2 regions of the Sphingobium sp. B2 genome follow, and region 2 is predicted to be linked to the other one. Evidence: predicted binding sites of a transcription regulator. Region 2 holds the regulator's gene; the other holds the start of a gene.
The links. Region 2 encodes LexA, which represses DNA repair genes until DNA is damaged. Its sites were predicted from a motif close to GTTCCNCNCTTGTTCT; they were not measured.

Region 1 (6,019 bases), 380 kb from region 2:
CCCGCCCTGGCCGCCCCGCATGCCGATGCAGCACAGGCGCAGGCCATGCTCGAAAAAGCCGTGGCGACCATCAAGACGGCCGGCGCCGGGCCTGCCTTTGCTGCGTTCAATCAAAAGGACGGGGCATTCAACACCGGGGAACTCTATGTGTTCGTGTTTGATCTCAACGGGGTCTACGAAGCCTATGGCGCGCATCCCGGCCTGGTCGGCCGCGATGTCAGCGATCTGACCGATGCGGAAGGCAAACCGATCGTGCGCGACATGATAGAAATTGCCCGCACCAGCGGCCATGGAAAGATCAACTATGTCTGGCTCAACCGCGCTGACAATCGGGTTGAACGCAAGATGTCGCTGATCGAACTGGTCGACAATCATGTCGTGGGTGTCGGCTATTATCCCGAATAGGCCGGGACCGACCAGGGGCCATCGACGGCATGTACTGCCTCGATGGCCAGTCACGCCGGGTCAGGGGATGGACACGAAACTGTCCATCACGCGCTTGCGTCCGGCCGTTTCGAACTCGATTTCCAGCTTGTTGCCCTCAATCTCCGCCACCGTGCCATAACCGAATTTCTGGTGAAACACGCGCAGGCCCAGCGCCATGTCGCTGCGACCCTTGTTGCCGATCGACACGGCCGATGCGCGCGCCTCCACGATCCGCACCGGCTCGCGGCTGAACTGGCCGGATGATTGCGCCCGCTGCCACCCCGGGCCACGCCCTTCGCCGCGCCCGACATGGGCGAACGGATCGTCTCGTTCCGACCAGTTGGCGCGCCACAAGGACGCGCCACCGCTCATGCTGCTTTCCGCATCGACATGCTCTGGCGGCAATTCGCCGACGAAGCGCGACGGGATGCTGCTGGTCCATTGGCCATAGATGCGCCGATTCGCGGCGTGCAGGATCGTGCAGTGCTTGCGCGCCCGCGTGATCGCGACATAGGCCAGCCGTCGTTCCTCCTCCAGGCTGTTGAGGCCGCCTTCGTCCAGCGCCCGCTGCGACGGGAAAATCCCTTCCTCCCAACCCACCAGGAAGGTCGAATCAAACTCCAGCCCCTTGGCGGCATGGATCGTCATGATCGTGACCTTGCGCTCTTCCTGCTGCGCTTCATTGTCCATGACGAGGCTGACATGCTCCAGAAACGCGCCCAGCGTCTCATATTCCTCCATCGCCCGCGCCAATTCGCCCAGATTCTCCAGCCGCCCGGCGCTCTCGGTCGATCGCTCGGCCTGCAACATCGCGGTATAGCCGCTCTCGTCCAATATCTGCCGCGCCAGTTCGGCATGGGGCAGGGTGGCCGCCCGGTCGCGCCAGCGCGCCACATCGCCCACGAAAGCGCCCAGCGACCGGCGCGCCTGCGGCGTCAGTTCGTCCGTGTCGAGGATGCGCGCCGCCGCGTGGAGCAGCGGTATCCCCTCCGCCCGCGCCAGCCGGTGCAATTTCTCCACCGCCTTGTCGCCAAGGCCCCGCTTGGGCACATTGACGATCCGTTCGAACGCCAGATCGTCGGCGGGCTGGTTCACCAGCCGCAAATAGGCCAGCGCATCGCGGATTTCGGCCCGTTCATAGAAGCGGAAACCGCCGACAATACGGTACGGCATCCCGATCTGGATGAAGCGATCCTCAAACTCACGGGTCTGGTGCTGCGCCCGAACCAGTATCGCAACTTCGTCCAGCGACCCGCCATCGCGCTGGATCGCCTCAATCTCCTCGCCGACCCGCCGCGCTTCTTCCGGCCCGTCCCATATGCCGACGACGCGCACCTTCTCGCCCACGTCGATGTCGGTCCACAATGTCTTGCCCAGCCGATTGCCATTTTCGGCGATCACGCCCGATGCCGCGCCCAATATATGCGGGGTGGAACGATAATTCTGTTCCAGCCTTATGATCTTCGCGCCGGGAAAATCCTTCTCGAACCGCAGGATATTGGCGACTTCCGCCCCGCGCCAGGAATAGATGGACTGGTCGTCATCGCCCACGCAGCACAGATTCTTGCGCGTCTGCGCCAGCAGCCGCAGCCACAGATATTGGCTGGAGTTGGTGTCCTGATATTCGTCCACCATGATATATTTGAACCGCTGCCGATAGCTTTCCAGCACGTCGCGATGGCTTTTCAATATCGTCAGAACATGCAGCAGCAAGTCCCCGAAATCACAGGCATTAACCGCGCGCAACCGGGCCTGATAGGCGGCGTACAGCTTTTGGCCCTTGCCATTGGCATAGCCCTCGCTCTCGCCCGCGCTGATGTCGTCCGGGTTCCAGCCCTTATTCTTCCACTGGTCGATCAAGCCGCCCAATTGCCGCGCGGGCCAGCGCTTCTCGTCAATCCCTTCGGCCTGAATCAACTGTTTCATCAGCCGCAACTGGTCGTCCGTGTCCAGGATCGTGAAATTGGATTGCAGCCCGACCAGTTCGGCATGACGCCGCAGCATCTTGGCCGCGATCGCGTGAAACGTGCCCAGCCATGGCATCCCCTCGACCGCCGGACCGATCATCCGCCCCACCCGTTCGCGCATTTCCCGCGCCGCCTTGTTGGTGAAGGTGACGGACAGGATTTCGGACGGCCAGGCGCGCCGTGTCGCGACCAGATGGGCCAGACGTGCGGTCAGCGCAGCCGTCTTGCCCGTTCCGGCACCCGCCAGCACCAGCACCGGCCCTTCGGTCGTCAGCACCGCTTCGCGCTGCGGCGGGTTCAGGCCCTTGATATAGTCGGGGTCGGTGGAGGAGGGGGCGGGAAAGTTCATGGACAACAACTAGGGCTGGGCAGGGGCGGGGGCAAGGCATCAGCCTTGCAGTGACGCGCCTTCTATGAGAACAAAAGGGGAATTGTGCAAGGGAGGACGAATCATGGCGACGGGGAAATGTCAGTGCGGCGCTATCCGCTACGAAGTCAGCGGGGAGCCCGCGCATAGCGCCATCTGTCACTGTGCTGATTGCCGCGCCAGTTCCGGCGCGCCGATGGTCGGTTGGGCCTTGTTTCAGCAGGATGCGGTAAGCATTGAAGGCACGCCGGTCGCCTATCAATCCTCCGAGAACGCTACCCGTCATTTTTGCGGAACGTGCGGTACCGGGCTGTTCTACACCAATCCCGCCATCTTCCCCGGCGGCATCGATATTCAGACGGCGACGCTAGACGATCAGTCGGCCTTTCCGCCCCAGGCGCATATCCAGATGGCCGAAGCGCCGCCGTGGATGGCAACGGCTAACGAGCTGCCAAAATTCGATCGCTTTCCCGGCGAATAAGGCGGTTCGATACGGAGGGAAGGGCAGATGCCCCTCTCTTGGGCGCATTGGCCAGCAGACCACTCATGCTTCATCTCATGGCGCATCCGGCACGGCTCACCGCCACAGCCGGAACGGGCGCGTCACGACTCCGGTTCTTCGCTCACTCTTCCCCGCGTAATGGGGCCATGAGAAAAGAAGGAAAGGATATTTTCCGATGAAGTCGATCATGCTGGCCAGCGCCGCGATGCTCAGTTTTGCTGCCGTCACAGGCGTTGCCACCGCGCAGGAAACCCCGGCTCCGATGAGCCAGCCGCCCGCTGGCGACATGGCACCGCCTGCCGATCCTGCCGCCCCCGCCATGCCAGCAGACCCTGCCATGACGGCTCCTGCCGCACCCGGAACTGCTCCGGCAACCCCTGCTGATCCCAATGCAGGGATGCCGACCGGCGCTGTCCCGGCAGACCCCGGCATGGAACCGGCGCCTGCTGGCGTTCCCAATGACCCGGCTGCACCCGTCGGATCGGCTGCCAACCCGGTGACCGTAGGTGGCAACATGACCCCGCCCCCGGCGGAGGCGAAGGACTATCCGGTTTGTTCGAAAACTGTGCAGGATAGCTGCATCAATCCGAGCGAGGCGCGCAAGGCGCGTCGCCGCTGACCAATGCATCCGGGCCGGGCAGGGCAGCGATGATCGCTGCCAGTCCGGCCCGGTCGCGGGTCGCATCGCGCAGGCTGTGCCGGTCCAGCACGGCCAGAAACGCAGCGGCGGCCTGTGCCAATATGCCTGTCAGCCCGCAGGATGGGCTGATCGGGCAGGTCGCACAGTCGGCCATTCTCATGTCCGGCTCGCTATGCCGAACCACCGCGCCGATGCTGATCTCCTCCGGCGCGCGTGCGAGCGAAAAGCCACCGCCGCGCCCGCGCTGGGTCGCGATAAAGCCACCCTGCGCTAGGCCATGCACTACCTTCATCAAATGATTGCGCGACAGTCCATAGGCGTCGGCAATCTGCGCAATCGTCGCCCGCCCGTCTGGCGATGCTGCCAGATGAATGAGCACGCGCAGCGCATAATCGGTATGTCGGGTCAGTTGCATGGGTTCGTTCGTTAATCCTGCGACAGGCAGGTTAAAACATATATCCTGTTTACATCTTAAAAGATGCAAATTAAATACCGCTTATCGAGTCTGTCGAAAGGCGTTTATATGTCCAGCTCACTGTCGGCTTCCACCATCGCAATCGTCAAATCCACTGGTCCCGCCCTGCGCCAGCATGGCGTCGCCATCACGACGGCCATGTATGCCAGGCTCTTTCAGGACGAAGAGGTGAAGGCGATGTTCGATCAGGCTGCACAGGCAAGCGGCGAACAGCCCAGGCGTCTGGCTGCGGCGATCCTTGGCTACGCGGAGAATATCGACAAACTGGGTGCGCTCGACGGCGCGGTCGCCCGCATGGTCGCGCGCCATGTCGAAACCGGAGTCCGGCCGGAACATTATCCCAAGGTCGCCGCAGCCCTGCTGCCTGCCATCCGGGAGACATTGGGCGAAGAGGTCGCGACGGACGCAGTGCTGGACGCCTGGGCGGAGGCTTATGGCTTTCTCGCCGAGATCCTGATCGCCAAGGAGACGGCGGCTTACGAAGCCGCCTGATCCACTGCCCGCAATATGGTGATCCGCGCCTTGCCCGCGTCACGCACGGCGTCGATGGCAAAGCCCTTCACCTCGACATCCTCGCGCCGGTCGGTCTCGATGCTGATCCAGGTCGCAGGCCCGGTCCAGCCAAGCCGCCCCAGCTTGTCGAGCGCAACCTGTCCCGCCCCCGTGCCATAGGGCGGGTCCATGAAGATGAGGTCCAATGGCTTGGGCGCGGACCCCAAAGACAAGACGCTAGACGCCCTGATGTCGGGCCTGATGCCCAGCCTTTCGCCATTGGCGCGGATCGAATCGATCGCCAGCTTGTCCTGCTCGACGAACAGGCATGTCGCCGCGCCGCGCGACAGCGCCTCGAACCCCAGCGCTCCGGACCCGGCGAAAAAGTCGCCGACCGCCAGCCCCTCGAACGATCCGATCCGGCTGACGAGCATCGAAAACAGCGTCTCGCGGGTCCGGTCGGCGGTGGGTCGGGTCGCGTCACCCTTCGGCGCGGTCAGCGGGCGACCGCGCCATTGGCCGGATATGATCCTCATTTGCTGTCCTTCAGGCTGGCCTTGAACTGGACCAGGTCATGCTGGCGTATTTCCTGAACCGCGCCGGGCGGCAGGTCGCCCAGCAGGAAGGGGCCATAGCTGGTGCGGATCAGTCGGTTGACCTGCAACCCCAGATGTTCCAGCACCCGGCGGACTTCACGGTTCTTGCCCTCCGTCAGGGTCATTTCGATCCACTGGTTGCGTCCGGTGCGCCGTTCCAGATTGGCCTCGATCGGGCCGTAGCGAACGCCCTCAATCTCGATCCCGTCGAACAGATCCTCCAGTTGCTGCTGGCTCACCTCGCCAAACGCGCGCGCCCGGTAGGTGCGCGGCACCCCGGTGGAGGGCAGTTCCATCTGGCGCTTGAAGCCGCCATCTGTGGTCAGCAGCAACAGCCCTTCCGTGGTCATGTCCAGCCGGCCGATGGGCATCACCCGCGGCAGATCGGCGGGCAGCTTGTCATAGATGGTCGGTCGTCCGGCGGGGTCGCGCTCGGTCGTCAGGAAGCCGGTCGGCTTGTGAAACAGGAACAGCCGGGCAGGGGGCGGCGCGGCAATCGCCACGCCATCGACCGCCACGCCATGGAGCGACGCCAGCAGGGTCGCCGGCGTCTC
Region 2 (6,019 bases):
GACTTCGGCGTGGCGCGGCGTGCGGGCGAATTGAAACACCGCCGGTTCATCGCCGCCCAGACCCAGCCAATCCAGCCCGTCGAAAATCGCCGCCACCGCTTCTTCGGTCGAGCGGGCGCGGTCGGTATCCTCGATCCGCAGCAGGAATTTGCCGCCATGGTGGCGGGCGAACAGCCAGTTGAACAAAGCGGTGCGCGCGCCTCCAATATGCAGGAACCCGGTTGGCGATGGCGCGAAACGGGTCACTACCGGCTTGTTCATTCCCGTTGCACTTGCCGTCATATTCGCTGACATTCGTCCTGCCTGTTCCATGAATGCGTCGCCCCCTAGCATGGCTTTTGAGCCACGACAAACCTCCCTTTGGTGGGGGGCTCCGGCGTGGTTGCGCGGGGCGTTTTCGCGGGTGGAAAGCTGGCTGGAGACGGAGCGCGAGCAAATTCCCCTATGGGTGCCGATCGCGCTGGGCGCGGGCATCGCTGCCTGGTTCCTGCTGCCCGACAGGGCCGGGTGGCTGGCCTTTTGCTGTGGTGCGCTGGCGCTCGCTTGCCTGGGGTCGCTGCTGCCCGATGGCGCGCGGCTGCGGCGCATGATCGTGGCGGGCGGAATGCTGGCCTGCATCGGATGCGCGCTGATATGGGGGAAAGCGGTGCTGTTGGGGCAGCCGCCGCTGGCGCGCGCTGTCTTTACCGTGGTGACGGGTGAAGTGATGGCGGTTCGGGCGGTTCCCGCGCAACAGATGGTGCGCGCCATGCTGCGTCCGGTCGACGCGCCGGGCCTGCCAGCCACGATCCGGGTCAACATAGCCGAGGCGGATGTTCCGGCCGGATTGGGCGAGGGGGCGGTGATCCGCTTTCGCGTCCGTTTAATGCCGCCAGCCCCGCCCAGCGTGCCGGGTGGCTATGATTTTGCCGCGCGTGCCTATTTTCAGGGGATTGGCGCGACCGGCAAGGCGCTCAAACCGATTGACGTCCTACGCCCGTCATCCGCGCCGCCGCCGCTGCGCGCGCGTTTGTTCGCGCATATTCGGGAGCAGGTGGACGGGCCGGCGCAGGGCATAGCCGTGGCGCTGGCGACGGGGGACCAGGGCGCGATTGCGGAGGCCGATGCCGAAGCGATGCGCCGTAGCGGGCTTGCCCATCTGCTCTCGATCAGCGGGTTGCATGTGACGGCGCTGATCGGCGCGGTGATTTTCCTGTTGATGCGGGTGATGGCGTTGAGCCAGCGAGCGGCGCTCGACTGGCCGCTGATGCTGATCGCGGCGGCGGGCGGGGCGCTGGCGGGGATTGGTTATACGCTGTTGACCGGGGCGGAGGTGCCGACGCTGCGGTCCTGCATCGCCGCGCTGCTGGTGCTGGGCGGGCTGGCGCTGGGGCGCGACGCGATCACGTTGCGGCTGGTCGCGGTGGGCGCGCTCATCGTCCTGGCCTTCTGGCCCGAAGCGATGACGGGGCCGAGTTTCCAGATGAGCTTTGCCGCCGTTACCGCGCTGGTTGCGCTGGCCGAGCATCCGCGTTTTCGCGCCTTGACCAGCGCGCGGGATGAGGGGTGGGCGCGCAGGGCGGGGCGCGTGCTGGCGGCAATGCTGATGACCGGCATTGTCGTCGAACTGGTGCTGATGCCGATCGCGCTGTTCCATTTTCACAAGGCCGGGATGCTGGGGGCGTTCGCCAATCTCGTCGCCATCCCGTTGACTACCTTTGTCGTGATGCCGCTGGAGGCGCTGGCGTTGCTGTTCGATCTTGTCGGACTGGGCGCCCTCTTCTGGTGGATGACCGCGCAGACGCTGAACCTGTTGCTGCTGGTCGCCCATGGCGTCGCCGCCAGTCCAATGGCGACAATGCTGACGCCGGCGGTGCCATCCTGGCTGTTCGCGCTGATGATCGGCGGGCTGCTCTGGTGTCTGTTGTGGCGCAGCGGGTGGCGCTGGCTGGGCCTTGGGCCAGTGGCGATCGGCGTGACCGGCGTGCTTTTGCTATCACCGCCCGATATTCTGGTGACGAGCGATGGCCGCCACGTCGCGGTGCGGACATCGACAGGCGGCATGGCACTGCTGCGCGCGGGCGCAGGCGATTATGTGCGCGACACGCTGGCGGAGAGCGCGGGCTATGACGGGCCGATCGAAGCGATGGCGGACCTGCGGCAGGCGCGCTGCTCGACGGATTTGTGCGCAGTGGGGATACAGGCGGGCGGGCGGCGCTGGCATGTGCTGGCCACCCGCAGCGACATGCTGGTCGAACGGGCCTTGTTCAGCCGGGAATGTGCCGCCGCCGACATCGTCATTGCCGATCGCGCGCTGCCACGTTGGTGTCGCCCGCGCTGGTTGAAGATCGACCGACGGATGCTGGCGCGAACCGGCGGCATTGCCATTGACCTGGACGATGCGCGGATCAGCACGGTGAGGATGGCGGGCGACGCTCATCCCTGGATCGTCGCACCGCGCCCTCGCCGTCACCCGTCATGGCGGCCTCAATTATAGCGGCGCAGCAGTCCCGCCAGCTTGCCCTGAATTCGCACCTGTCGCGGATCATAGATTTGCGGTTCATAGGCGCTGTTGGCGGGATCGAGCCGGACGCGCTGTCCTTCGCGGCGGAAATATTTGAGCGTCGCTTCCGCATCGTCGATCAGGGCGACGACGATCTGGCCTTCGCGGGCGACATCGGTGCGCTGGATCAGCGCAAAATCGCCGTCCAAAATTCCTGCCTCCATCATCGAATCGCCCGACACTTCCAGCGCATAATGATCGCCAGCCCCCAGCAGCGCGGCGGGGACGGACAGCATATTCTGCCCCTCCATCGCCTCGATCGGGACGCCGGCGGCAATACGGCCGTGCAGCGGGATTTCGATGACGTCATTGGCAGCGATCGGCAGGCTGGGCACCAGTTGCGGCTTGGCCGGAGCAACCGGCGCGGGGGCGCGGTGCATGGCGTCGGGGAGCTTCAACACCTCCAGCGCGCGGGCGCGATTGGGCAGGCGGCGGATGAAGCCGCGTTCCTCCAATGCATTGATCAGCCGGTGAATGCCGGACTTGGATCGCAGGTCGAGCGCATCCTTCATCTCCTCGAAAGAAGGGGATACGCCACCTTCCTCCAGCCGGGTCTGGATGAAACTCAGCAATTCCTGCTGCTTGAGGGTCAACATGCCTGCGGTCCTCCATGGAACGTATAAGGAACACATAGGAAACGGAAGGAGGCGAGTCAAGCGACCAACAACGGACCGGAAGCGGCGCATCTGGCCATGGGAACCGGGTTCAATCAAACGGTCGATCAGTCCGTCAGGGGCAGGATGGTGACGATGTCGCCTGCGGCGGCGATCGATGAACCGGCAGGGCGGACAATCAGGCAGTCGGCCATCGCCATAGCGGCCGTGGCGGCGCTGTCCTGCGACGTGACGGAGACGATCCCGGCCTCCCCCCGATAGGCGCGCAGATAATCGTCGCGATCGCCGGTCGCAGGTAGCGGCGCGGCAAGGCGCGCCTCGCTCAGGCGCGGGAGCGGCGCGGTCGATCCGGCGCGATGACGCACCAGCGGCAACAGGAACAGGGTCGCGGTGACAAAGGCAGAGACCGGATTGCCCGGCAGGCCCAAAAATACGGCATCGGCGATGGTACCGGCCATTAGCGGCTTGCCCGGTCGCATCCTGATCTTCCAGAAATCGAGCCTGCCCCCCGCCTGCGCGAAGGCAGGCCGGACCATGTCATGATCGCCGACGGATGCACCGCCGGTGGAGACGATGATGTCCGCCGCCGCCGCGCGTTTCAGCGCGGCGGTCATGGCGTCGAGATCATCGGGAACGATGCCCAGATCAACGACATCGCACGGCAGGCCTGCCAGCATCGCCGCCAGCATGGCCGCATTGGAAGAGGGCAGGCTGCCCGCCGGGGTCGGCGCGCCGGGCGGCACAAGTTCGTTGCCGGTTGAGATCAGCGCGACCGTGGGGCGGCGGCCGACCGGCAGCGTCCCATGGCCGCCCAGCACGGCAAGTGCGATGCGCGCGGGCGTAAGGGCGCTCCCGGCTGCCAGCAACAGTGCGTTCGTTGCAAAGTCCGACGCGGCCGGGCGGATGTTGCGCCCGACAGGCAAAAGATCGTCGCTGGCGGTCAGTCGGTCGCGCTCGCGGATGGCATTTTCCTGAATCAGGATCGTGTCTGCGCCAGCGGGCAGGGGCGCGCCGGTGAAGATGCGGCAGGCCTGTCCGGGCGCCAGCGGCGCAGGCACAGCGCCGCCAGCCGCGCTTTCGCCAGTGACCTGCCACGGCCCCGGCCATTCAGCGGCACGCACGGCATAGCCGTCCATCGCGGACAGATCGGCCCAGGGCTGGTTGCGCAGCGCCAGTAGGTCGCTGGCCAGCCAGCGTCCGTTGCAGGCGGCGACCGGTGCTGCTTCCGCTGGCAGCGGGCTCGCAAGGGCGAACAGGCGGGCCTGCGCCTCGGCGACGGGCAGCAGGCTCATGCCGCGCGCCAGTCGCCCGACTTGCCGCCGCTCTTGGCGATCAGGCGGACGTGGCCAATGACCATGCCCTTGTCGAGCGCCTTGGCCATGTCATAGATGGTGAGCAGCGCGACCGAGGCAGCGGTGAGCGCCTCCATTTCCACGCCCGTCTGGCCAGCGGTGCGCGCGGTGGCGGTGACGGTCACGCCGCTTTCGTCCAGATCGAAGTCGATATTCACGCTGCTCAGCGCGATCGGGTGACAAAGCGGGATGAGGTCGGCCGTGCGCTTGGCAGCCATGATCCCCGCGACCCGCGCGACCGCCAGCACGTCGCCCTTCTTGACCAGTCCCTGCGCAATCGCGGCAGCGGCATCGGCGATCATGTCGATCCGGCCACTTGCAATCGCTTCCCGCGCGGTCACCGCCTTGGCCGACACATCGACCATGCGCGCCGCGCCGCCCGCGTCGAGATGGGTAAGGCCCGTCATGCGCCGGTCAGAAGGCTGCGCGTCGCCGCCTCGACATCGGCCTGCCGCATCAGCGTTTCGCCAACCAGGAAGCAGCGCACGCCATGATCGGCCATGGCGGTCAGGTCGGCATGGCTGCCAAGGCCGCTTTCGGCGACGAAGGTGTAACCGGCAGGCGCCTTGCCCACCAGTTCATAGGTGCGGGCGAAATCGACGCTGAAATCGCGCAGGTCGCGATTGTTGACGCCGATCAGGCGGGATCGCAGCTTGAGCGCGCGCTCCATTTCCGCCTCGTCATGCACTTCGATCAGCGCGTCCATGCCAAGCCCAAGCGCTGCATCCTCAATCTCTGCCATCTGCTTGTCGTCAAGGGCGGCGACGATGATCAGGATCGCGTCGGCCCCCAGCGACCGGCTTTCCAAAATCTGCCAGGGATCGACGATGAAATCCTTGCGCAGCACGGGAAGCGGGCAGGCGGAGCGGGCCGCCATCAGATAATTGTCATGACCCTGAAAATAGGGTTCGTCCGTCAGTACCGACAGGCAGGCCGCGCCGCCAGCGGCATAGGCCTGCGCATGGGCGGGGGGATCGAAATCTTCGCGGATCAGCCCCTTGGACGGGCTGGCTTTCTTGATCTCCGCAATCAGGCCGAAGCCGGAACGGGATGCGTCGTCCAGCGCCTTGCGAAAGCCGCGCGGGGGCGTCTGTTCGCTGGCGCGGGCGTGGAGCGACGACAGCGATGTCGCGGCCTTGCGCCGAGCGACATCCTCGCGCTTGAAATCGCAAATCTCGATCAGCTTGTTGGTCATTGATAGGCTATCCAGCAATTGAGCAGGGCATTGGCAAGGCCACGGTCGATCGTCTCGGCCGCTTCCTCCACGCCCTCCTTAAGGTCCGCAACCGCGTCGGCCACGACAAGGGCGGCTGCGGCGTTGAGCAGCACGGCGTCACGATAGGCGCCCGGTTCGCCCAGCAACAGCGCGCGCAAGGCGGCGGCGTTATGCGCTGCGTCGCCGCCCCGGATCGCATCGACCGGGGCAGTGGAGAGGCCCAGATCGGCAGCGGACAGGCGATGCATGGCAACGACGCCATGGCCCGCGACTTCGGCAATGTCGTTGCCGCCTG

Region 1: a site for LexA is predicted at 2,810-2,825, ahead of FE851_RS07715 (ATP-dependent helicase). Genes of this name have one in related genera too.

What each region holds. Positions count from the first base shown of each region.
Region 1 covers NZ_VDBZ01000001.1:1,579,403-1,585,421, reverse strand. The annotation lists gene FE851_RS07720 (cache domain-containing protein) at 1-405, shown strand, start outside; gene FE851_RS07715 (ATP-dependent helicase) at 466-2,742, opposite strand; gene FE851_RS07710 (GFA family protein) at 2,846-3,241, shown strand; gene FE851_RS07705 (Fe-S oxidoreductase) at 3,438-3,881, shown strand; gene FE851_RS07700 (RrF2 family transcriptional regulator) at 3,844-4,317, opposite strand; gene FE851_RS07695 (globin domain-containing protein) at 4,426-4,869, shown strand; gene rsmD (16S rRNA (guanine(966)-N(2))-methyltransferase RsmD) at 4,854-5,405, opposite strand; gene FE851_RS07685 (pseudouridine synthase) at 5,402-6,019, opposite strand, start outside.
Region 2 covers NZ_VDBZ01000001.1:1,200,738-1,206,756, forward strand. The annotation lists gene gltX (glutamate--tRNA ligase) at 1-282, opposite strand, end outside; gene FE851_RS05920 (ComEC/Rec2 family competence protein) at 332-2,476, shown strand; gene lexA (transcriptional repressor LexA) at 2,467-3,138, opposite strand; gene FE851_RS05930 (molybdopterin molybdotransferase MoeA) at 3,264-4,448, opposite strand; gene moaC (cyclic pyranopterin monophosphate synthase MoaC) at 4,445-4,915, opposite strand; gene trpC (indole-3-glycerol phosphate synthase TrpC) at 4,912-5,703, opposite strand; gene trpD (anthranilate phosphoribosyltransferase) at 5,700-6,019, opposite strand, start outside.